2 regions of the Marinobacter sp. LQ44 genome follow, and region 1 is predicted to be linked to the other one. Evidence: predicted binding sites of a transcription regulator. Region 1 holds the regulator's gene; the other holds the start of a gene.
The links. Region 1 encodes LexA, which represses DNA repair genes until DNA is damaged. Its sites were predicted from a motif close to CTGTNTNNNNANACAG; they were not measured.

Region 1 (11,841 bases):
CGCCGAGCTCCTGCTGCGGGCAAGGCAAACGCTGCTGGTCATGATTGCCCGATACCATCAGCACAAAGCCGAAAAACCGCAGACATTAGCAGAACTGGAAGCGCTGTTTCCTTACGAGGTACACGAGACCCGGCTTTTAAGAGAACTGGCAGAGACATCGGGAAGCTGGTGGAACCATCTTGATCAGGTTGAATCGGCTTTGAGCCAGCCTCCGACCACACGCAAGAATGTTACGGAAGAGAATATCATTGCGGTTTCCGTCGAACAGGGCCCGGACCGTTCCGCCGCAACACTCAGGAAGACTCTGGCGGCCATGACTGAACTGGCCAAACGGCTTGAGGAACAACACAGCGAGTGGTAGCCCCACCCTGTTGGCTAAATTCCCGCACCGAATCGAATACACCAAGACAAAGGTTGAACGAATGTCACCATCGTTTTTTGAAATCGTACAACTTGCCAATGGCGACTACGCCTTGCGCCGCATTGATGACGACGCAGCGCCGTTGGTGCGCATTTCCTTCTCGCAGGAGGCCAGGGAAATGATGGAAGACCGCGACATGAGCGTTGCCAAGGCGATGATTGCGGCAGGGATTGAGGCCGCTGGCAATATCGCACACGATATTGACTGGGACGATGACGACAATGATCTGGCCGAATCCCAGCCCCAATACACCCTCCACTGAACTCCTTTACCGATGACGCAGCACCACGCCGTGGCTGCTACCTTGCGCCGAAGCCTTTTGAAGGGACTCAAAGGCTGAACGCCCGAGCTTGTTAGTCCAGAGCACCACCGCATGACAGGTACCAGCACTCAAAGCCCGCTCAGCCAGCTGCTGTGCGGAGTAATCGTTGGTTGAGCGCAATACCAGCAACTCACTGGCCACAATACCGTGCATTTTCTGCCACTTGCCAACCAGGGACTGTGGCGGGTCAATCAGGGCCAGCCAGCGCTTCTCCTGGTTCAGCTGGGTGAGCATAGGGAGCAGCAACTGGACATTCTCTACCTGGCCTTCAGGAAGAATAATTTCCGTCACGTTACCGCCAAAATCCCTGGTTCCCCGACCGACGTCTGACGATGAGTGAAGGGCTGTGGCCCGTGCTTTTCCTGTAGACACCGTGCGGGCGGGCATGATGGCCGCCGGCTGGAACGCCATGTTCTGAGTGAAGCTTAACTGTTCCATTGCTCACCTACCTGCGCTAATCGTTTCTTATTGCTGGTTATCAATGCAAATCTGATCGGCGGATCACGCCCACACCCAGACCTTCGATAAACAACTCCTGTTCGGCCAGATCAATTTCAATCGGGGCGAACTCTTCGTTCTCCGCAATCAACCAGACCTTCGAGCCGTCCCTGCGAAACCGTTTTACCGTCACTTCTTCACCAACCCTGGCCACAACCACCTGCCCGTTATGAACATCCTGAGTGCGATGCACTGCGAGCAAATCACCGTCGAGAATGCCAATGTCTTTCATGCTCATGCCGCGCACGCGGAGCAGGTAATCGGCGGATGGCGAGAAAAATTCCGGTTGCAAAGTACAGTGCTCTTCAATGTGTTCCTGGGCGAGAATCGGGCTACCCGCCGCAACCTGGCCGACAACCGGTAACCCTGGGTCCTGCTCCACTTCCGGCAGTCGAATCCCCCGGCTGGCACCAGGCACCATTTCGATGGCGCCTTTCCTGGCCAGGGCCCGCAAATGCTCCTCTGCCGCATTGGCGGAGCGAAACCCCAGTTCGGCAGCGATTTCTGCCCGCGTTGGCGGGTAACCGGTTTCGTCTACGTACCGCCGGATGATATCCAGCACCTGGGACTGTCGCGCGGTCAGCTTCATGCATGTACTCCGGGTTTTCATCCTGGTTTTATATACAGTGATTTGACTATATACAGTGTTTTATCCAGTGTAAAGCCCGATTGAAATTTTCTGTCATGTAATCGGGCCGCTGCATATCGGTGTGTTATGGTTTAAGTCCGTGAATTATATGGATGCAAGGTGCCAATGAATTCGACAGAGCGTTGTGCGATGCCGGAGCGGCTTCGTAATCATCAAGGAGAAGAGCGTAGAGTTGGCGTGGAGATCGAACTCTCCGGACTGGGCTACGATGAATTGGTTGAACATGTCGCCCGCCTGCTCAAGGGCAGCCCGGAGCTGGAGTCGCGTTATGTCAGCCGTCTGGAGACTGACGCCGGAACCTTCACCATTGAGCTGGACTCTGACCCTGTGAAGGATCTTGACCTGGCGGACGAACGCCTGCCCGAGTCAATCCGCGAGCTGGGCACCCACGCCATGGATGTCATCGATTTTGCCGCAGAACGCATTGTGCCTCTTGAGATTGTCGGGCCACCTCTGCCCTTTTCCAGACTGGGCCTGATCGAAGAACTGGTAGACGAGCTGCGCGAACTTGGCGCGGAAGGCAGCCGGGAAGCGATTTATTTTGCTTTCGGCCTGCAACTCAATCCCGAACTGCCGGACCTGGAACCCGCAACCATTGTCACCTACCTGCAGGCCTTCGCGGCACTTTATGACTGGCTCAAATCCCGGCATCAGATTGACATAAGCCGAAAATTTACCACTTACATCGAGCCCTGGAGCAGCCGTTACACGGACATGCTGATGGCGGAAGATTATGCTCCCGACCAGGCCTCGCTGATGAAAGACTACCTGAACTTCAACCCGACGCGGAACAAGGCCCTGGACCTTCTGCCACTGTTTGCACATCTGGATTCAGAGCTGTTGCACGACTATGTGGACGACCCGAGAATCAAGAGCCGGCCGACGCTTCACTACCGGTTACCCGATTGCGATATCGACAACCCCCGATGGCATTTTTCCACGGTCTGGAACGACTGGGTGGTACTGGAGCAGATCGCAAACCATCCAGAGCACCTGAAAGAACTCAGGGAACTGTTCCGCGAAGCCCAGACATTCAGTTTTCGCAATCTCACCCGCTCATGGCGTGACACCACGGAACAATGGCTTAAACAGCGCGGTTATGTCTGAGATCTCAGAAGCACCAGAATCGCCGGGGATCACCATTGGCATCAGCGGCCCCGCCCGGCGCAGCACCGCCCACAGACTGATCAATCTGGGCCTGCGGCTGCATGGCGCCCACACGCACTACATTCGTCCCGGATCCAGCACGGACGTCTCCCTGCTCGATGGCCTGGTGCTCTCTGGCGGCACCCACGTACACCCCAACCGCTATGGCCAACAGCCACAAGTGACCGCGAGATACGACCTGAAACGGGACGAAACCGACTTCACGCTGCTTGAGCAAGCCGAGGAAATAGACATTCCGGTACTGGGTATATGCCGTGGGGCCCAGTTCATCAATGTCTTTCATGGCGGGTCGTTGTGCCAGAACGTGACCCCGCTGCGAATGAAAACCCGCCACCGCCCTTTGCTGCTACCCCTTCAAACGGTCCAGCTGGTCCAGGACAGCCGGATAGGCCGGCTGATGCACAGCACCCTGATTGGCGCGAACCGTATTCACAGCCAGGCGATTAAACACCTGGGGCGGAATCTCAGGGTAACGGCACTGGACAACGACCTGTTCGTGCAGGCCATCGAAAACACCGGGCAACAATGGTTGATGGGGGTTCAGTGGCATCCGGAATACCTGCTGTATCACACCGGCCACCGGCGGATTTTCAGCCACTTTGTGCATGCCGCCCGGGCTCGGAAACTGGAGCGGCTGCAAAGCCAAGATATGGCCTTTGGCCAGCAAGGAGACTGATGATGAAAAAATACACCAAAGCACTGGCCGCAACGGTGTTCGTGGCTTCATTGGCACCACTGGCCGTTTCCGCTGGCGAAGTGAGCCTGAGTGGGGAGGGCAGCGTTCGCTACACTCCGGACAGCGCCCGTTTGCAATTTACCGCCAGTGCCGAGCACAACCTCCCAGAGCGGGCTTCTGATCGCCTTTCCGAGACCATGGAGCAATGGCGCAAGGCGATACAGGGCATGCGCGACCAACTGGTGGACTATTCAGACGCCAACGTTAACCTGTATACCCGGTCACTACCGGTTCAGGAGCGTGGGCAACAACCGGAGCGAATGGCGGTGGCAAGCCAGACAGTCAGCTTTTCCATCGACAATCTTGAACTGCTGAACCCTCTGCTGGAACAGGCCCACAAGGCTGGTCTGCAATACCATCTGAGCGAACACCAGTTCTTCCATTCCGACGAAGAGCGCCTGCAACGTCAGGCACTGGCCAGGGCCATCGAGGATGCCCGCAGCCGGTGTGCCTTTGTGGCGGAACAGTTGGGCAAAACCTGTGGTGAGGTGAAAACCATCAACATCAATTGCGGCCACCGCCCGATGCCCATGATGATGGCGGAAGCAAGAGCCGCCAGCGACACCGTTTCCAGTATCGCCCCCCGGGAAATCCAGGCCAGCGTCAACGCCACCTTCAACCTGGATTAACAACCATCGATCAGAAATCCCGGGTGTAGAAGATATCCAGCGAGGCGGCCAGGCCACTGGCCGCCTCCAGATAGAAATACCGGCCCAGATCATATCGCAGTGCGACCGTGGTGATCGGTTCGAATATCCCGACGCCATACCTCAGGCTCAATTCATCGGTAATGTATCCGCTGGCCACCACCGCGGCCTCGTCTCCGGAGCCTTCCGTTTCCAGGGTGAGATTGCGAATGCCCAGCTCGTCTCCAATGCCCTGGGTCAATCTGCTGGCCTGGGTCAGCCCCAACGACAACGCAGCCTGCGCCATCTGGCCGTCATCACCGCGGCCTTGGGGCGGACGGCCCAGAATGATGTAGGACAACGCATCGCTTTGGGGCATGGAAGGTTCAGAGAACACCTCGGTTTCAGGGGCGTTCACGGGGCCGCTAAGCCGGATACCGGCAACAACAGTGTCTACTCTGCGCACTGCCTCTATGTCCAGGTAGGGTTCCGTCAGGGCACCCACAAACAGGATTCTCGCTCGCCGTAGTTCCAGATCCTGCCCAAATGCCTGGTATTGACCATTCACCAGTTGAAGCGCACCCCGGGTATCCATGTCGTTGCCAATCCGCAGAGTCCCCTCGAGATTCCCGGTCACACCGAAAGCATCAAACGCTACCCGGTCTTCGCCGACCACCACAGTCACGTCCATCACCATACGCCGGATGGTCGGCTCCTCGGTTTCAACTCCGACAATCACCTCATCTTCGGAGATAGAAACCGCTGACTCCGGAAGCCCCTTGATCTCGATCTCACCACGGGGTACTTCCACCCGTCCAGACACAGAGAGTTCACCACTGCGGAAAGCAATGGTGAGGTCTGGCCCGACTTCAACCCGGGCATAGGGTTCGACATTCACTGGCAGCCTATCGCCAACAATCGACAGCTCAATCTCGGGCTCCTGCTGCCAATTGATCATCCCCGAAAGTTGCCCGCTACTGCGGTCGTTACTGTTCCAGCGCCCGCTGATATCAGCGGAATCCCCGAGAAACTCGAGCACCAGAACCACATCGTTCAGTGGTAGTGGCAGGCCCGGATCGTAAAAACGACCATTCGTAAGAGCCAGCTCGCCATGAATCATGGGACGTAACAATGGGCCGGTAATTTCGCCTTGGCCGTTAACCTGACCTCCAATCTCTTCCACCCCGGCGAAGGCGGATGCAAAAGCCAGATCCAGTGAGTTCAGGCTGAAACGGCCCTGTACCGGTCGTTCTTCAGCCATCGGGTCAACCGCCAGCTCGGCATTAAAATCGCCCAGCTCCGGGCCTCGCAGGGCAACTGAAAGCTCAGCTATGCTGGGCTGAAGACGAGCATCAACGGTCAAACCCTCATGACTCAGGGTTTCCCAGTCATCCAGCACCAGGAATTCGAAGGTTCCCTCACCGGCATCCAGTGTGATTCTGCCATCCGGCCCTGCGTCGGTCAGTGACAGATCCACGTCGGCATCCAGGTGCGCACTCCATCGGAAGGTATCAGGCAACAGTGGTTCAAGGGCCGTGGTCGGAAACTGGCGAATCTGGAAGGCGATGTGGGCATCCGGCAATAGCTGCTGATCGTCAGCGCACACAGAACTGTCCTGCCAGCGCCAGCAGTGAGCGCCTAGGCTCAGTTTGCCTGCTTCGGTGTAGGCAAGGTCAGCGGGAGATTCCAGTTGCCACGTCTGGCCCGGGCCGGGTATGTCGATTTCACCACGGTTCAGGGCACCCTGCCAGGCATCAAGGCTTTCACCCAGGGCGCCGGCAAATACGGCAAGCAGGGTCGCCTCACTGTGGCTGGCATTGACTGTTAGCTGATGCTCATCCCGGGTACCTTCAAGGCGAAGGGATACGCTCTCCAGCTGTTGGTCGGCAGCACGAATCTCATTGATCTCCAGCGCTGCATCCAGCACACCGCCTTTGGCCAGACTGGCATCAAGATCCACGGCCTCAATCTGCAACAGATCCTGCCAGCTCAATCCGCGGCCAGCCACGACAAGCTCGGCGGTGGGATCATCCACGGTGCCCGCAAACTGCAGGCTGGCCTCCAGTTCACCAGCCAAACCTTCGGCAAACATCGCCGGTTCAGGCAACAGGATGGACAAGTCACCTGCCAGTTGGCTGCCGTAACGACCCTGCCCTTCTATACGGTTCTCACCCACAACAAGTACAAGATCATCCACTTGCCATTCGCGACCGTCACTGGCCAACTGGCCCCGGGCGCGAGCATTGTTCCCCTGCCATCGTCCCTGCAGATTCCAGTCCGCCGACATTCGGGGCAATGCGTCGTCCTGAAGCTGGCCTTCGCTGGTTACGTTGCCATCCAACCGGGACTCCAGCACAGGCACCCAATAGCCCGGATTGAACTGATCCAGAACCAGGGCAGCTTGCCAAGCCAGCTGGGAAGAAAAATCGAGCTCGGCTTCGCCAGACAGGGAACCCGCTCCGGTCGTCATGTCGAGCTGGGTGATACGGACAGCCTGAGTATCGCCATCAAGGCGGGCCTTCAGCTCGGCATCCCCAAGGGGACCGGCAACCTGCGCGTCAAGATCCGCCTGGTAGCGGTCTTCCTGGTAACTTGCCCGACCTTCCAGACGGTTGAGCGAAACCGGAGGCTCGCCCAGCCCCGGCACCAGGGTGTACCAGGGGAAGCGGTTCAGGGCCAGCCCCACATCAGCGGCCAGACCATCAGCCCAGGAGGCCTCGCCCTGCACCTCCAGGGTTCCGGGTGGCTCACCACCCCCTCTTTCCGGGCCGGCCATGGACAGTACCAGATCTGTCACCTTCTCTGTGGTGACCAATCCCTGGATAGACGTCTGGATATCACCCTCGGTACCCGGCAGTAGCGCCTGGGTACGGGTCCTGAAGCCGTTGGCCAGGGAACCGTCAAGGGTTAATCGCCAGTTCTTCAGCGTCAGTGTTTCCGGAAGATCATGATGGGCAAGAAAACGCTCGGATTCGAGTCTGATGGACGCTGGCAGACGGCTTTCCAGCGGCTGAACCTGCCCCTGTATATTCGCATTGAGATAACCACTGCTGGCACCTCGCAACCGCAAGTCCCTGACGCTGCCACCCAGGTTAACGGTGACCTGCCAGTCATCTCCCGATGGCGGCGGCAAGGATACGTCAACATCGATATCCAGGGGCCAATCCCGCCGCATGTCAGCGCGACCACTCGCCGATACCCGCATCTCTTCCAGCTGATACAGCACGTGTTCAAGCTCCAGGCTGGCACCGGAGGCCCGGGATTGCAGCTCAAACCGGTCCCAGATGGCTCCGTCATTGACCGTCAGCGGCCCCAGGGCAACATCCCCGATCACCACCGCCAGCGGCAGGTTAATCCTGGGAAGGCTGATATCACCGGAACGTTCATCATCAGATTCAGAGGGCTGCAGGGTCACTGCAATCCGATCGGCCTTGAGCGTGTCCAGGCAGATAGTTTTTTCGAACAGGCAGGTTGGGGACCAATCAACTTCCGGAGCCTCCACCACCACGCCCACGCCATAGCCGTGCCATTCAAGGCGCTCAGCCTGCCACTGGCCGAGCAGGGAGCCGCGATCTGCCTCGGTTTGCAACCCGGGAATCTGATCAATGGTCCAGGCCGTTCCTTTTTCGGTATGCAGGGCCAGCAAAATCAGCCCAACGACCACCAGAGGCAAAAACAGCAACAATGCGACAACCAGCAACAGCCAGAACCACCAGCGCCGGCGCAGCGGCTTTTTGTGTTTCTTCGGCTGACGTTCAGCCTGCTCTGGTGGCACCGGTGGATGATCGGTCACAGCTCTGGCCCCATGGAAAAGTGAATACGCCAGCCGCCGCCAAATTCCTCGTCCAACCCCTTGGCCACGTCGAGGCGCAACGGCCCTACCGGGCTCACCCAGCGAATCCCCAGGCCGGCACCTGTCGCCAGCCGGTCAAACACATCATTCACCGCGTTGCCCTTGTCGACGAACGCCGCCACCCGCCAGTTCCGGACAAACTCGTACTGATATTCGACACCACCGACCAGCTGAAAACGGCCACCAACGGCTACACCGTTGTCATCACGGGGCGACAAGGTTTCATAACCATAGCCCCGGACACTCTGATCACCACCGGCAAAGAAGCGCAATGAGGGAGGCACATCGGAAAAACTGTTGGTCGCCACCCCACCAAAGTTGAAACGGGTCAGGAACCGGTGATTATCAGCCAGGGTATACAGCCCCCTTGCGAGCACATTCACATGCAGGATATCTGCATCGGAAATAATCGCGCGATGGGCGCCGGTCACGTCAAATTGCAGCCGATAACCTCTCGATGGGTCCAGGGGCGAGTTGGCCTGGAGCTTGGAGTAACTGAGCCCTGGCAGCAACAGACTGGAATTGCCTCGCTCATCTTCCCCAATTTTGAAGCGCTCGCCTTCCCAACGTATTGAAAGCACCTGCATCCAACCGGTATCCAACTGATGCCGCCATTGCTGCCCCAGAGTCAGTCGCTCTGACTCCACATCCTCAATATTTTCTCGCTGATAACCGGTGCCCAACCGAATAGAATCCGTCATCGGTGGGTCCAGCGGGAGCTCATACCATCCACTGACGTTCTGCCGCAGCTCCGAAAGCTCCGTGTCTGCCCCGCGTCGATGACCCGTGGGGTTGGTGTAATGCTCTCGCCAGTTACCTCGGAACCGGGGGCCGACGTCTGTTGAGAAGCCAACACCGGCGCCTACCGACCGGGGCGGTCTGGGGGTAAGACCAATATCCACCGGTATCACACCATCCTCTGCCCGATTCGGTGAAGCATCAATATCCACACCGGAAAAGTAACCACTGCTTGAGAGATCGCTGTTGAGCTTCGCCACTTCATCGGCATGGAAAGGAATGCCAGGCTCAAAGGTCACAAACTGGTTCAGTAAACCGTCATCAAAACCATGGCCTTCCAGGAAGGTAACTGCTCCCAGGCGATACCGCTCGCCGGTACGGTAGTGCAAGGTAATATCTGCGTAATTCTCGGACGGGTCTACTTCCAGTCGGCGGGTCACAAACTCACCGTCAAAGTAACCCAGACGTCGCGCCCGATTCTGTATGGCCTGCCGCAGCGTGTTGTAACGGCCATGATGAAGCACATCTCCTTCCGCTGGCTCTTTCGGAATCTGATCAACCAGTACCGGATCTTCGCTGCCTGGCCCCTCGATCAGCACTGACCGGGAACGAATGCGTACGGGCTCCCCCGGTACCACCGTCAACACCAGCTCGGCCAGCCCATCCGCATTTTCGGTGACTTCGAATGTGATCACCGGATTGTAGTACCCCAGGGCCCGAATGGCCTGTTCAACCTGGGCTATCGCCGTGGAGGCGTAACGGCGCAGGCCATCGGCTGAGCGGCCTTCTACCTCACCCACAAAAATCCGGGCATTGTCTCTCAAGTCACTGTGATCGCCCTCAACCTCAACCCTGACCTGACTGGCATGGCTGGCAGACGCGCTCAACAGCACCGCAAGCCCGGTCAGCTTCAGGATTCTTTGTATGTGGTATCGGGCTAACAGCATGCAGTGTTTGGGTTTCCCACCTGGATGATTGACGAATCCCTGAGTCAGGGGGTGAGTTTACCGATAGCGGATGCGCGCTTCTACGCCTGGCGCGCCAAAATCACAATTGACCACAATGCCATCAGGGAATGCTGCCTGGCCCGGGCCGGCCGGGTGGGTAACCAGATTACGCTCCGCTGCGTGGAGCTGTGTGCTTCACTGGGGTACCAGGCTCGAAAAATGGGCCACGGACTCCAAAATACTCGATATTTTCGAAGGCACCCAGCAGGTCCAGCTGCTGATCATCGCCCGACGATTACTCGGAAAGTCGTCCTCCGAGCTGAAATAAGCTAACCTGTCAGGGACTTATATTATGCCCCTGACCAATGACAGGTAGCCCGGATGCTCAGGATTAACCGCGACAACCTTCGGTCCAGCCATCAGTTGATCTGGTTCCTTATCGATTTCCTGATGCTGAGCCTGCTGATCATCAACCTGGCCTTTATCATCTGGGATTCGATATACAGTTTCGTTGCGGTTCAGAACCTGCTGGAAGAAAGCCTCCCCGCCGTCAATGCGATCTACCAGCCGATCCATGAACGGTTTATTTTCTATGATCTGATCTTCGTCTCCATCTTCCTGACCGAGTTTTTTGTCCGCTGGGGCTACTCCGTCAAAGCCAAGGTCTACGACCGCTGGTATTTCTACCCGTTCATACACTGGTACGATCTGGTGGGCTGCATCCCCGTTGGCGGCTTCCGCTTCCTGCGGGCGTTGCGGATCATTTCGATCATCTACCGCCTGCACCAATACAAGATCATCGACTTCACCAGCACTCGCTTGTACCAGTTTGTGTCGTTTTACTATGAAGCCTTCATGGAAGAGTTATCAGACCGGATTGTTCTGAAGGTTCTGAGCGGCGTTCAGGATGAGGTAAAGCGTGGTTCGCCCCTGTTTGAACGGATCCAGACTGACATCCTGTTCCCGAGACGGTCCATGTTGTCGGATTGGTTATCGGAACGCGTCGCCCTGGCTGCGCAGCAAGGCTACATCCCAAATAGAGGTGCCCTGCGAGTCTATCTGGAAGACCGTGTTGACAATGCCCTGAAGCAGAATCTTGAACTGTCGAGACTGAAATACCTGCCGGTGGTTGGCCCAACCATACAGGACACGCTGGAAAATGCCGTTGGCGATATTGTTGCAAACGTGATCCACCAGATCCTGGAAGATCTGGCGTCTTCCAGCAATCACGCTTTTATCGAAGACATTGTGAACGTGATGCTGCCGGAGCCGGGAGAAGAGAAAGGAGCAAACCAGGAACAAGAGGCGTTGATCAACCTGATTCTGGAAATACTCGAGGCGATTAAGGACCAGGTGAGAGTGAAGCATTGGCGAGCCAACCTCCCATGACGCTCGGGTGCTGAAGGCTCAACATAAATTTACACAGCAAAATTTTACAGTCTCAAATAAAACCGTGTTACATAGGCTGACAGACTATGGATTCCAGAAGGACGTCGAATGTCTGAATCAAATTCGACTGCCTCAGACTTAAGGGCTGGCTACAGGGCAGCTGGACTATCTGAGCGTCAACTTTCATGTTTGAAAATATGCGCCGGGCTGCTTCAATCGCCGGACGAACAAAGTTGCACAAAGCTATTAGAAACCGTCGTCACTCATTATGGCGTTCCTCATGCTGCTCTGTTTGCCTATCAATCCGGGAGGTTGCGTACACTGGCGTCTACCGGTGGCGCAGCAATAAACGCATCGAGACAAGCCGTAAAAGCCAACCTCGCACCCTTTCTGAAATGGCCGTGTAAGCCCTACCTTAGAAACCTGCCAGAAAATGCCTGGATCTTCTATTGCACAAACCCGGGATTCGAATGGCTCGTTCCCATTGCACTCCAA
Region 2 (11,841 bases), 230 kb from region 1:
AATTCGCTGGGCGACATCAGCCTGCTCTATGCTTCCGTGCTGCTGCGCGCCACTGAGGCCGAGGGAGGTGATGCCGAAAGGCTAAAATCCCAGTTCCATCTGAACGACCCTGAGCTGGCCGCGCCGGAAGGACGCATCAGCATTCCCAGGTTCATGCGCCTGGGCCAGGCTGCCATCGCCACAACGGGCAACCCCGCCCTGGGCCTGCGTATGGGCGCCCTGACCCGCCCCATCGACGCTGGCATTGCCGGCCTGGCCGCAGAAACCGCCAACACCGTACACCAGTCCCTTGCCACACTGATACGGTATGCGCTGCTAAGCAGCCGGAACTCCAGAGGCGAGCCAAGCCTGGCGGCTGAACATCGTAAGGCCTGCTTCTATTCGATCAGTCCATACAACCAGTACAACTACTTTGTCGTGGACTCCATCCTTGCCGCCTGGACCCAACTGATCAGACACATGACCGGCCGCTATGACGTACTTGAACGGGTGCGTATTGAGTATCCCTCGATCGGGCTGGACGAGGTATTCGAGAGCTGGTTTCGTTGCCCCGTGGAATTCGGCGCGAAGGAAAACTCGATTCGTCTGAAAGAGAGCGTTTGGCTTCAGGCTCCGAGTCAGGCGCACCAAGGTATGCACGAAAAACTGACCGCCTGGTGTGAACAGGAGCTGCAGCAGATTCGCAAAGGCTGGAGTGTGGCTGACAGGGCCCGGTACCTGATGACGCCGTTATTGCGGGGAGAAACACCCACCATTGAAACCCTGGCCAACCGACTGGGAACAACGCCCTGGACACTGCAACGACAGCTTGCCAGTGAAGGAACCGGCTTTCGGGAGTTGCTGGACAACACTCGACGACAACTCGCACAAGACTATTTGCAGGAGACCAACAGTTCGCTTTCGGAAATCGCCTGGCTCTTGGGGTTCGCTAACCCACCAGCCTTTCATAAGGCTTATCGGCGCTGGTATGGCATAAGCCCTGGAGAATACCGGAAACACATCAAGGGGAATATCTAAGGTAAAGCAAGGGGGGATAAAAATGGCGGAGCGGACGGGACTCGAACCCGCGACCCCCGGCGTGACAGGCCGGTATTCTAACCAACTGAACTACCGCTCCGCGTTTGCTGCCTAACAGCCCGTTTGCTGACTGCTCGGTGACAACGAGGGCGCATTATAAAGAGCCCCCCGTTTATGTCAACGCTTTTACTGAACTTTTTTCCAGATTTTTCCAACCCCCGGTTACATGGCGTCAACCATGGCATCTTTGCCCTGGGCCGTCTTCCGGTATTCGATGGGGGTCATGCCAGACCAACGCTTGAACGCCCGGTAGAACGTACTGGGTTCGGAAAAACCGGTGAGATACACAATTTCATCAATTGACTCATCGGTGGTCGCAAGGAGCTGCCGCGCCAGCCGATACCGGAAATCCGCCAGCACCTGGTTGAAGCTGGTTTCCGCCTCGGTGAGCCGGGTGCGCAAGGTTCTTGGTTTGATACCCAGCCGTTCTGCAACGGCATCCAGGGTCACCTCGCCGCTGTCCAGCAGCTCGGCGATGATGCGCTCCACCTGACCGACAATGTCTTTTTTCTCTAGCCGCGCCACCTGTTCACTGGCAAAGCGCTCGTGCAGCGCTAACAGTTCCGGTTCGGCGTGGGGAGAGGCGTGGGACAGCATCGCAGCGGGGAAATACAACCGGTTTTCTTCTGCGCCAAAAACCACGTTACAACCCAGAACCTCGCGCACGTGCTCGGCCCCCTGCTCGCGCCCGTGCTCAAACTCGATTCGTGATGGGTAGAAGTTGCCATCGGTGATGGACTTGAAGAAGGTAATCAGCCCCTGTACGAAACATTCATTGAAGTGCTTGAGCTTGCGAATCTCATCGGAGGCGGCGTCCAGCACCATGCAGGCTTCTTCGCCTTCAATGAAGAAATCGGTATTGGCGGCATCGCTCAGCAAGCGCTGATAGTTCTGAGCCCGGCGCAGTCCCTCTCCGAAGGTTGGGCTGCTGAGAAACAGGTATTCGAGAACCTGGCCCTTGTAGGCGGGCAACAGCGGCCCCAGGTGCAGGCCTATGTCCGGGTCGCCGGAGACATCCTCCACCACCTGCCAGAAGTAAAGCTGGGCGCTGTGGGGAGTGCGAAGCTGGTCTGTGTAGACGTAGTTCTCGTCAACGCCGAGGCGGCTGAATATGGCATCGGTATCGATACCCTTTTTCTTCATCGCCTCATAAATCAGGCGCAACATCACGCCCGCATCACGTAGTTCCTGCATAGTATCCCGCTATTTTATTTATATGGTTACTACTTTGACCCACCGGACAGTGCTCATGGCACGGCGGGTCAATGCCCGATCTGGAGGGGTTTGCCAGACTGCGAGGCCGCCACGACTTTCGTCTTACATTAGAGCATATCAGGCCACAGGCAGACAGTTGTACCAGAATGTAGAGAAAATCGGTAATTACGTTACTGATGCACGGGAAACTACCCGGCCGAGCAGGCCAACAAGGGAGATGAATACCATGACAGAACCACTGATTTATCGCAGCACCCCACCCTCGCTGCTGCCCATGTTCGGCAGAGCACTGCTGCCAAAATCACACAAGCCCGGCGCCAACACTGAGATCCCGGAATTGCTGGCTGAGCTGCTGGGCGTGGCGACCGACACGCCGATGTTGTCCCGCTATCTTAACGTGTGCGGATTCAAGCCTGGCTCCAGCCTGCCCATGACCTGGCCGCACATCCTTGCTTTCCCTCTGCACCTGAAATTGCTGACCGACAAACGATTTCCGCTGCCTTTACTGGGCCTGGTGCATCTGCGCAACACCATCACCCAACACCGACCCATCCAGACCGGCGAAAACCTGGATATCCGGGTTACGTTGGGCAATCAGCAGAGCACGGAGCGCGGCATCGAGTTCGACCTGATCACCGAGGCGCGCTCTGCGGGCCGGCTGATCTGGGAGGAGGTAAGCACCAACCTGTTCCGGATGGCAACTGCTGAAAGTGGCAAGCCGAAAGCGCAACCGCCCAAACTCGAAACCTATCCGTTCAGCGAGTCCATCACCGCACCGGAGAACCTCGGGCGACGGTACGGCCAGGTATCCGGGGACCGCAACCCGATTCACATGCACGCATTGAGTGCCAAAGCCTTTGGCTTCCCACGGGCCATCGCCCATGGCATGTGGAGTAAAGCCCGGGCGCTGTCATTGCTGGAACAGCAGGCTGACTGGCAATCCGGCCCTGTGCGGGTGAGCTGTCAGTTCAAGAAACCCCTGTTTCTGCCCGGCACCGCCCAACTGAACTGGCAGACCGCCAGCGACGCCTGGGATTACCAGCTCCTGAACAGCAAAGGCGATGCGCCACACCTGAGTGGTCGTATTGAATGGTTATAACGGCGGGATAAACACATCGATCTGGCCGCACACCGCCAGATCGATGCTCAATCTGCGGCGCAGGGCTGCCCCTCAGCATTGGCAACAGGCAGCGTAAAGTAAAAACAGGCGCCACCCTCTTCCGGACGCTCATAGCCAATGTCGCCACCCTGGGCCTGAATCAGGGACCGGCAGGTGGCCAGGCCAATGCCCATGCCTTCATCCTTGGTGGTGTAGAAGGGATGAAACAGCTTTTCCTCGGCATCCTCCGGCACACCCACCCCGTGATCGAGCACCTGAATGCGCACACATTGGTCACCGCACCGGCGGGCACTGACTTCCACAGGCGTGGATGAATCAGCACTGCGAGTGGCTTCAAGGGCATTACGGATCAGGTTAAGGGCAACCTGCTGCACCTGAATCGGGTCCGCCAGTACGTCTGGCAGGTTATCTTCAACGCGGACATCAATACCGCCCTCGTTGTTCCTCATATCCACTTCCGCAAACTGCCGGGTATCCTCAAGCAGCACCGGAACAGACAGCACTTCTTTACCGGTGGCGGGCTTCTTCATGAATCGGCGGATGCGGCGAATGATCTCGCTGGCGCGGTGCGACTGTGCTTCGATCTTGTCGAGGGTTTCCTGAAGCAACACAAGGTCTGGTTGCTCCTTGGCCATCATGCGCTTGGACACCCGGGCATAATTGGTGATAGCGGTCAGCGGTTGGTTGACCTCGTGGGCAAACCCTGCGGCCATCTCACCCATGGTGGTCAGGCGTGATGTGTGGGCCAGTTGATCCCGCTGTTCCTGAACCAGGGCCCTCGCTTCCTCCAGGGCCAGTTCGTTGTCCAGTTCCACGGTAATGTCCCTAAACACAACCACCGCGCCATGCAACTCGCCGTCATCCAGTTTGGGGGTGGAACGATACTCCGCGGGGAAGCCACTGCCATCAGGTCGCAACAGCCGGATATCACGCTGGTTTTCCGCCACACCTTGCCGGCAGGTGGCCATCACCGGCAGGCTGTCCTGGCACTCCGCTGCTGTCGAAAAGTGCAGTTCGAAAAAACTCTTACCGATCAGGTCTTCCGCCGGGCACCCCATAATCATGGCGGCTGCGGGATTGGCAAATTCGATGATGCCATTCTCGTCCAGGCCGTAGATGCCCTCGCTGATGGAGTTCAGAATCCGCGCCTGATCGCTCTGCAGCTCGCGGTTCCGGGCCTGGAGTTCCCGCTCGAGGCGAATCACCTGGGCGTGGGTTTTAACCCTTGCAATCACTTCCAGAGACTGGAACGGCTTGGAGATGTAGTCGGCACCACCCAGGCTGAAGCCTTTCACCTTGGCCTGCAGGTCGTCCAGGGCTGACAGGAATACAACGGCGCAATCTGATGTTTCCGGATCGGCTTTCAGGCGCTCACACACCTCATAGCCGTCCATTTCCGGCATCATGATATCCAGCAGAATCACTTCCGGATGATGGCGGTGGGCAAGGTCCAGCGCTTTCTCGCCTTCGTTGGCGATCAGAAGCCGGTAACCTTTGTCTTTCAGGGTCTCGTACAGGACTTTCAGGTTCTGCGGATTGTCATCAACCAGCAGAACCGTCACCTCGGAGTTCTCACTGACAACTTCAGTCATAGAAACATGGCCGGTTAAAAACGTCGTTGTATGATGACGACACCGACAGACCTAGTCGATAAGTTCCTTTACGGACAGAACCATACGCACCAGATGTGCCAATGAATGGGTGCCCATCTTGTGCATCACACGGGACCGGTGAATCTCAACGGTGCGCTGGCTGATCTCAAGCTCGATGGCGATCACCTTATTGGCCTGGCCCGCAATCATCCGATCCATGATTTCACGCTCGCGGGGGGTCAGGCTCTTGATACGGCGAACAATCTCCTGGCGCTCATCCAGGGATTTCCGCTGCTCACGATCCTGCTCCAGCGCCGCCTCGATCTTCTCCAGCAACGCCTCTTCACGATAGGGCTTCTGGATAAAGTCGACGGCACCTTCCTTCATGGCATCGACGGCCATGGGAACGTCGCCATGCCCCGTCACGAAGATAATCGGCAGGATTGAATGCTTGTCGTTGAGTTTTTTCTGCAGTTCCATGCCGTCCATACCCGGCATACGGATATCCAGCACAATGCAGCCGGCCATCTGGTCGGAATAATCTGCCAGAAAAGAGCCGGCGCTTTCATAGGTTTTCACCGGCTTGCCATCGGATTTCAGCAACAATTCCAGTGAATCGCGGACGGCCTCGTCGTCCTCTACCACATACACAGTCTGCTGGATATCAGTCATGGATCTGTTTTCTCCTGTCCGTTTTATTATGGAGCCGGTCAGTGGATGGACGGATCTTTGTGATCGTCCCTGGCATGTTCCTGCCGTTCATGTTCCCGCATTTTCTCGAGCCGTTGCTGGATAATGCCAAAAACGCTTTGCTTGGGGTACCTGCCTTTGTCATCGGCCTTGCCCGCCGGTTTGCCAAGCAACAGTGTAATGGCCTCCTCCACACGGGCAACCGGGTATACGGCAAATTTGCCCGCTTTGGATGCCTTGACCACTTCGCTGTCCAGCATCAGGTTCTGCACGTTGGTGACCGGAATAATCACTCCCTGGGAGCCGGTCAGGCCGCCTTTCAGCTCACAGGTGGCGTAAAAGCCTTCGACCTTTTCGTTGACGCCGCCGATCGGCTGCACCTCGCCAAACTGGTTCACCGAGCCGGTAATCGCAAGATCCTGCCGCACCGGAATACCAGACAGTGCAGAGATCAACGCGCACAGCTCGGCCAGGGAGGCGCTGTCACCGTCCACTTCGCCGTAGTTCTGCTCGAAGGTCAGACTGGCCGACAGGTGCATCGGGTCGTTCACCGCAAAATGGGAGGCCAGCCAGGAGCTGAGAATCATCACGCCCTTGGAATGGATATTGCCACCCAGCTTCACGTCCCGCTCGATGTCCATGACACCGCCATCACCATAGTAGCAGGTCGCCGTTACCCGGTTGGAAAGACCAAACTCGAAACCGCCGGTCGACAGCACCGACAAGGCATTCACCTGACCGACGCAGGTGCCGGTTGTGGTCACCAGGGTGGAGCCGTCCCGAACCGAATCGTAAAAATGATCCCGGATACGGCTGCTACGGTAACGGGCACTCTCCAGCGCGCGCTCAACGTGCACTTCAGAGATCAGTTTGGCACCCGCCTGTCGGGCCCAGAAATCGGATTCCCTTAAAAGGTTGGCGATGTCCGCTGCATGCAGCGAGAGCCTGTTCTGATGTTCGGCCATGCGCGCGCTGTGCTCGATTATACGGGCCACCGCTTTATTGGTGCAGTGCAGCAGCTTCTTCTCCACCACCAGACTCGCAATGAACTTGGCATACAGAAGCTGGCTTTCCTCAGTACGGTACATCTCGTTTTCGAAATCGGCGGTCACCCGGAACAGCTCAGCAAACTCGGAATCGTATTCCTGCAGCAGCATCCAGGTTTCGCGATCACCAAACAGCACAATTTTAACATCCAGAGGTACCGCTTCCGGCTCAATGGAAATGGTCCCTGAAAGCGTCAGCTCCCGCTCCAGGGAATTGATCTGCAGGGTGCGGGAGCGCAGGGCGCGCTTCAAACCATCCCAGACGAAAGGCTGCTCCAGCACCTTGATGGCATCCATCAGCAGGTAACCGCCGTTGGCCTTGTGCAGGCTGCCCGGGCGAATCAGGGAGAAGTCGGTGAACACGGTACCTTTGAATGTAACGTTCTCCACGTACCCGAACAGATTGTGGTAGGTGGGATTGTCTTCCACCACCACCGGCACCTCATTGGTTTTCTGGTGCACCAGTACATTGATCACGTAGCGCCGGGGCGTTTTCTTGTCCAGTGAGGCGTAGGCGATCGCCGCCTGCTCTTCGTCGTCCTCAAGGAAGATATCCAGGTTGTCGACCAGGTCTTTGCGAACGGCCTCAAGATAGGCAACCACGTCTGGCTGGTCATTGTAGCGCTTGACCAACTCATCAATCTGGTGGCCCGAGATGCCTTCGAGGGTTTCCTGGTTCAATGCCTGTTGCTTCTCGGCGTACTCCTGCTCCCAATCGGCCAGTTTGCGAAGGGCCTGGCGGAGTTTCTTTTCAAGGGCGTTGATGGTGTCTTCAAACTTGTCGCGCTGCTCATCGGTCAGCGCCTGGAAGCTCTCCACGGTGTGGGGCTCATCACCATTCATGGCAACCAGCCGATAGCCACCCGGTGTGGTTACCGTGAGGCTGACTTTCTTGCGCCGGGCCTGCTTGGCCACTTTCTCGAGCTCATCTTCCTGCTTTTTGCCGTACTCGTTCTTGAGGTGCTCGGAGCGCTCCAGGAAACTGTCACTGTCAAACGTTTGGGGAATCACCTTCACCAACCTCGACATCAGCTTGTCCATGTCCTGTTTGAGCTGGGTGCCCATCCCTGCCGGCAGTTGCAGCAACCGCGGGTTACGCGGCTCATCGAAGTTGGCCACGTAACACCAGTCGTGGCTCTGCTGTTCGGTATCGATGTGGTGTTCAAGGTACCGGAGCATCATGGTGCGCTTACCCAAGCCATTGCGACCTACCGCATACACGTTATAACCACCGTGGGGCATGGCGAGCGCAAAACGAACCGCTTCCTGAGCGCGGTTCTGGCCAACAATCTCAGCCAGCGGCTCCAGTTGCCGGGTGGTTTTGAATGGCAGATCTTTAAGAACGCAGGCTTTGTAGAGCTGATGCAAGGGCAATGACTTCAAGTTCGCTTCCCGTTGAGTTCGGTTTTGAGTAGTAACTGTCGCTCGCATTGTAGTGTTTGAGCTTCAAGCTGTCGCCTATCCGCGCCGCATTTATCGGAAGATGCCGGATTCGTGACAATATGCCAACCGGGTCACAAATTCCCCCTTGGTCATTTTTCAGGCAGGCCGTCGATTACTACACTTCCATGCCCGGACGGATTCCGGATACAACAAGTACAATACGGGTGATGGTCAAAGCAATGACGAATTATTCCGCAGATCGCCGCATCAAGGATCGTTTTTCGGCGTCGTGTCTCAGGGTGCAACTCCGTGAGAGGGCGTTCTTTGGTCGCGGGAAGCAGCCAGTGGCGGTAACCTGCCTGGATCTCAATCGTTACGGTATGGCGGTGCTGTGCCCTCGGCCGGTAGACTCCGGGGCCCATTTGTTCCTGGATATTGAGGGTAAATACATCAGCGAGTCGCGCATTGATGCCCGAGTGGTGTCGTGCCAGCCGTTTCAGACGGGCTTCCGTGTGAGTCTGCAGTTTAGCTATTGTCTAGACAAGAAAGGCTACTCAAGAGCGATCGACAATGCGCTTTCCCGGATTGAGGGCTTTTACAACCGGTTCGCCAGTTAATCAGATCAGGCCAGCATCCAGGCTGGCCGCCACGTACATGCCCAGTTCCTCGCACTGTTGCTCGAATTCATCCCTGTAATCTCCCCTGCACAGCAATGGCTCCTGTATGCGTTTCCAGCGTAATCCGGTGGTGATGCTGTCGATGGCGCGGCGGGTGCCGGTGCCGTCGTGGCCGGCGCGGATGTAGTAGGCAAAGGGCAGGCCCTGGGTTTTCTCGAGGCAGGGGTAGTAGCTTCGGTCAAAGAAGTCTTTGAGGGCGCCGGACATGTAGCCGAGATTTTCGGTGGTGCCGAGGATGATGGCATCGCAGGCGAGGATGTCTTCGGGGCCGGCTTCCAGCGGCGCTTTAACCACCACCTCCACCGACTCGATTTCCGGGTTACGGGCGCCTTTTTCAATGGCCTCCCGTAACCTCAGGGTATTGGGAGACGGTGCATGGGCTACGATCAACAGTCGCTTCATGTAACGCCTCCCAGGTTCCTACTTAGAGCAATTCACCGTTCGCTTCCGCGGGCGCTTCTGCCGCCTCTTTCTTCACCGGCTTGGGCATCAGCTTGTCGCGAACCTTGGCTTCGATTTCGTTGGCGATGTCGATGTTCTCTTCCAGGAACTTGCAGGCGTTGGCTTTGCCCTGGCCGATTTTGTCGCCGTTGTAGGCGTACCAGGCGCCGGATTTGTCGACGAAGCCTTCTTTAACGCCCATGTCCAGCACTTCGGCCATGTGGTAGATGCCCTTGCCGTACATGATCTGGAACTCGGCCTGTTTGAAGGGCGGAGATACCTTGTTCTTGACGACTTTTACGCGGGTTTCGTTACCGACCACTTCGTCGCCCTCTTTGACAGCACCGATGCGGCGGATGTCCAGGCGTACGGAGGAGTAGAATTTCAGGGCGTTACCGCCGGTGGTGGTTTCCGGGCTGCCGAACATGACGCCGATTTTCATACGGATCTGGTTGATGAAGACCATCAGGCAGTTGGCGTGTTTGACGTTACCGGTCAGTTTACGCAGGGCCTGGGACATCAGGCGGGCCTGGAGGCCTACGTGGCTGTCGCCCATCTCGCCTTCGATTTCGGCTTTCGGTGTCAGTGCGGCAACGGAGTCGACGATGATCACGTCAATGGCGTTGGAGCGCACCAGCATGTCGGCGATTTCCAGGGCCTGTTCGCCGGTGTCTGGCTGGGACACCAGCAGGTCGTCTACGTTTACGCCCAGCTTTTCCGCGTAAATGGGGTCGAGCGCGTGCTCGGCGTCAATGAAGGCGCAGGTTTTTCCGGCCTTTTGGGCTTCCGCAATCACCTGAAGGGTCAGTGTGGTTTTACCGGAGCTTTCCGGGCCGTAGATTTCAACGATCCGGCCGTAAGGCAGACCGCCAATACCCAGGGCGACGTCCAGCCCGAGGGAACCGGTGGATACCGCAGGAATGGCTTCACGGGGCTGGTCGCCCATTTTCATCACGGCACCTTTGCCGAACTGGCGCTCAATCTGGCCGAGTGCTGCGCTGAGTGCTTTCTTGCGATTGTCTTCCATTGGTACCTGACCCTCATTTTCCGGGGCCGCTGAGCCGCGATTGGGCCAACAGCAGCGAAATTCAAAGCGATGACACCGGAGGCATCCAGTGTTTTCCTGTATATTTGAACAGTATTAAAACATAAGCCTTCGCTGAGACCAACCCCTGCCCGGGTGAAAAACGTCACAGTGTTTTCAGAAACTCCGTAACCCCTTGCAGAACATACAAAACCGACTTGCGTCGCACCTGATCCCGGTCGCCGTCAAAGCACTGCATGCTGGTTTCGATGCGGTCCGGGCCGGTGCCCCAGGCAAACCATACGGTGCCTACGGGCTTTTCATCACTGCCGCCACCCGGGCCGGCAATGCCGCTGATGGCCACGGCTATGTCCACATCCGCAGCGCGGATGGCACCGGCGACCATCTGGCGAACCACTGGCTCGCTCACCGCGCCATGTTCGGCGAGTACCGATTCTTCAACCCCCAGAATGGCCTGTTTCGCCTCGTTGCTGTAGGTCACCAGTCCGGCCATCAGGTACGCAGACGACCCCGCCCGGTCAGTCAGCACTTTGGCCACCCAGCCGCCGGTACAGCTTTCTGCGGTGGCGATGGTTTTACCGTGCTCGGCGAGCCACTCACCCAGCGTGTTTCCAGCACTCTCCAGTTGTTGGTCAGAGGCCTGCATAACAATCTCCCTGTGTCTGTTGCCAAACCCTTCGTTTCATCACGGGCATTATTTTCTTACAATCCCCGCTTTCACCCAAAAGTACGATCAACCGGACAAACCCATGTCAGTAGCCCAGACCGATCTTTCCAAGCACACCCCGATGATGCAGCAGTACCTGAAGATCAAGCGGGAACACCCGAACGAGCTGGTGTTTTATCGCATGGGTGATTTCTATGAGCTGTTTTACGACGACGCCAAGAAAGCAGCGGAACTTCTGGATATTACGCTGACTGCCCGCGGCCAGTCCGGGGGCAACCCCATCCCGATGGCGGGCGTGCCTTTCCACGCGGCTGAGGGCTACATTGCCCGCATGGTGCGCGCAGGTCAATCCATCGCCATTGCAGAGCAGATTGGCGACCCGGCCACCAGTAAAGGGCCGGTTGATCGTCAGGTGGTGCGCGTGGTTACACCGGGCACCCTGAGCGATGAGGCGTTTCTGGAAGACCGGCGGGATAACTTGCTGGTGTCGATTTTCAGCTATAAGGAACAGTTCGGGTTCGCTTCGCTGGACATCTCCAGCGGCCGGTTTTCGGTGGCAGAGCTGGAGAGCCTGGAAGCCCTGCAGGGGGAACTTCAGCGCCTGCGGCCGGCAGAAGTTCTGATCAGTGAAGACTTCCCCTACGGCGAGTTGCTGGAAGGTTTTACCGGGGTTCGTCGCCAGGGTCCCTGGCTGTTCGAGATGGACTCCGCCCGGCGGGTGATTACCCAACAGCTACAGGTCAAAGACCTGACCGGTTTTGGCTGTGAAGACCTGCACCTGGCTATCTGTGCCGCCGGCTGCCTGCTGCAGTACGCCCGCGAAACCCAGCGTACCGCCCTGCCCCACATCCGCAAACTGACCCGCGAGCGTCGGGAAGATGCGGTGAT

Region 2: the regulator LexA is predicted to act here: its motif matches at 10,365-10,380, upstream of recA (recombinase RecA).

The regions. Positions count from the first base shown of each region.
Region 1 covers NZ_CP014754.1:4,099,675-4,111,515, reverse strand. The annotation lists gene ASQ50_RS18800 (DUF6586 family protein) at 1-361, shown strand, start outside; gene ASQ50_RS18795 (hypothetical protein) at 423-683, shown strand; gene ASQ50_RS18790 (cell division inhibitor SulA) at 690-1,181, opposite strand; gene lexA (transcriptional repressor LexA) at 1,222-1,830, opposite strand; gene ASQ50_RS18780 (amidoligase family protein) at 1,996-2,997, shown strand; gene ASQ50_RS18775 (gamma-glutamyl-gamma-aminobutyrate hydrolase family protein) at 2,990-3,733, shown strand; gene ASQ50_RS18770 (SIMPL domain-containing protein) at 3,733-4,422, shown strand; gene ASQ50_RS18765 (translocation/assembly module TamB domain-containing protein) at 4,433-8,212, opposite strand; gene ASQ50_RS18760 (autotransporter assembly complex protein TamA) at 8,209-9,957, opposite strand; partial or broken gene ASQ50_RS20710 (acyl-CoA dehydrogenase family protein) at 10,096-10,285, shown strand; gene ASQ50_RS18755 (hypothetical protein) at 10,339-11,346, shown strand; gene ASQ50_RS20890 (response regulator transcription factor) at 11,455-11,841, shown strand, end outside.
Region 2 covers NZ_CP014754.1:3,871,869-3,883,709, reverse strand. The annotation lists gene ASQ50_RS17800 (AraC family transcriptional regulator) at 1-1,017, shown strand, start outside; tRNA gene ASQ50_RS17795 (tRNA-Asp) at 1,041-1,117, opposite strand; gene ASQ50_RS17790 (AraC family transcriptional regulator) at 1,240-2,271, opposite strand; gene ASQ50_RS17785 (MaoC family dehydratase) at 2,519-3,391, shown strand; gene ASQ50_RS17780 (response regulator) at 3,439-5,004, opposite strand; gene fixJ (response regulator FixJ) at 5,056-5,676, opposite strand; gene ASQ50_RS17770 (Lon protease family protein) at 5,715-8,123, opposite strand; gene ASQ50_RS17765 (PilZ domain-containing protein) at 8,363-8,740, shown strand; gene ASQ50_RS17760 (flavodoxin family protein) at 8,741-9,202, opposite strand; gene recA (recombinase RecA) at 9,225-10,268, opposite strand; gene pncC (nicotinamide-nucleotide amidase) at 10,432-10,932, opposite strand; gene mutS (DNA mismatch repair protein MutS) at 11,036-11,841, shown strand, end outside.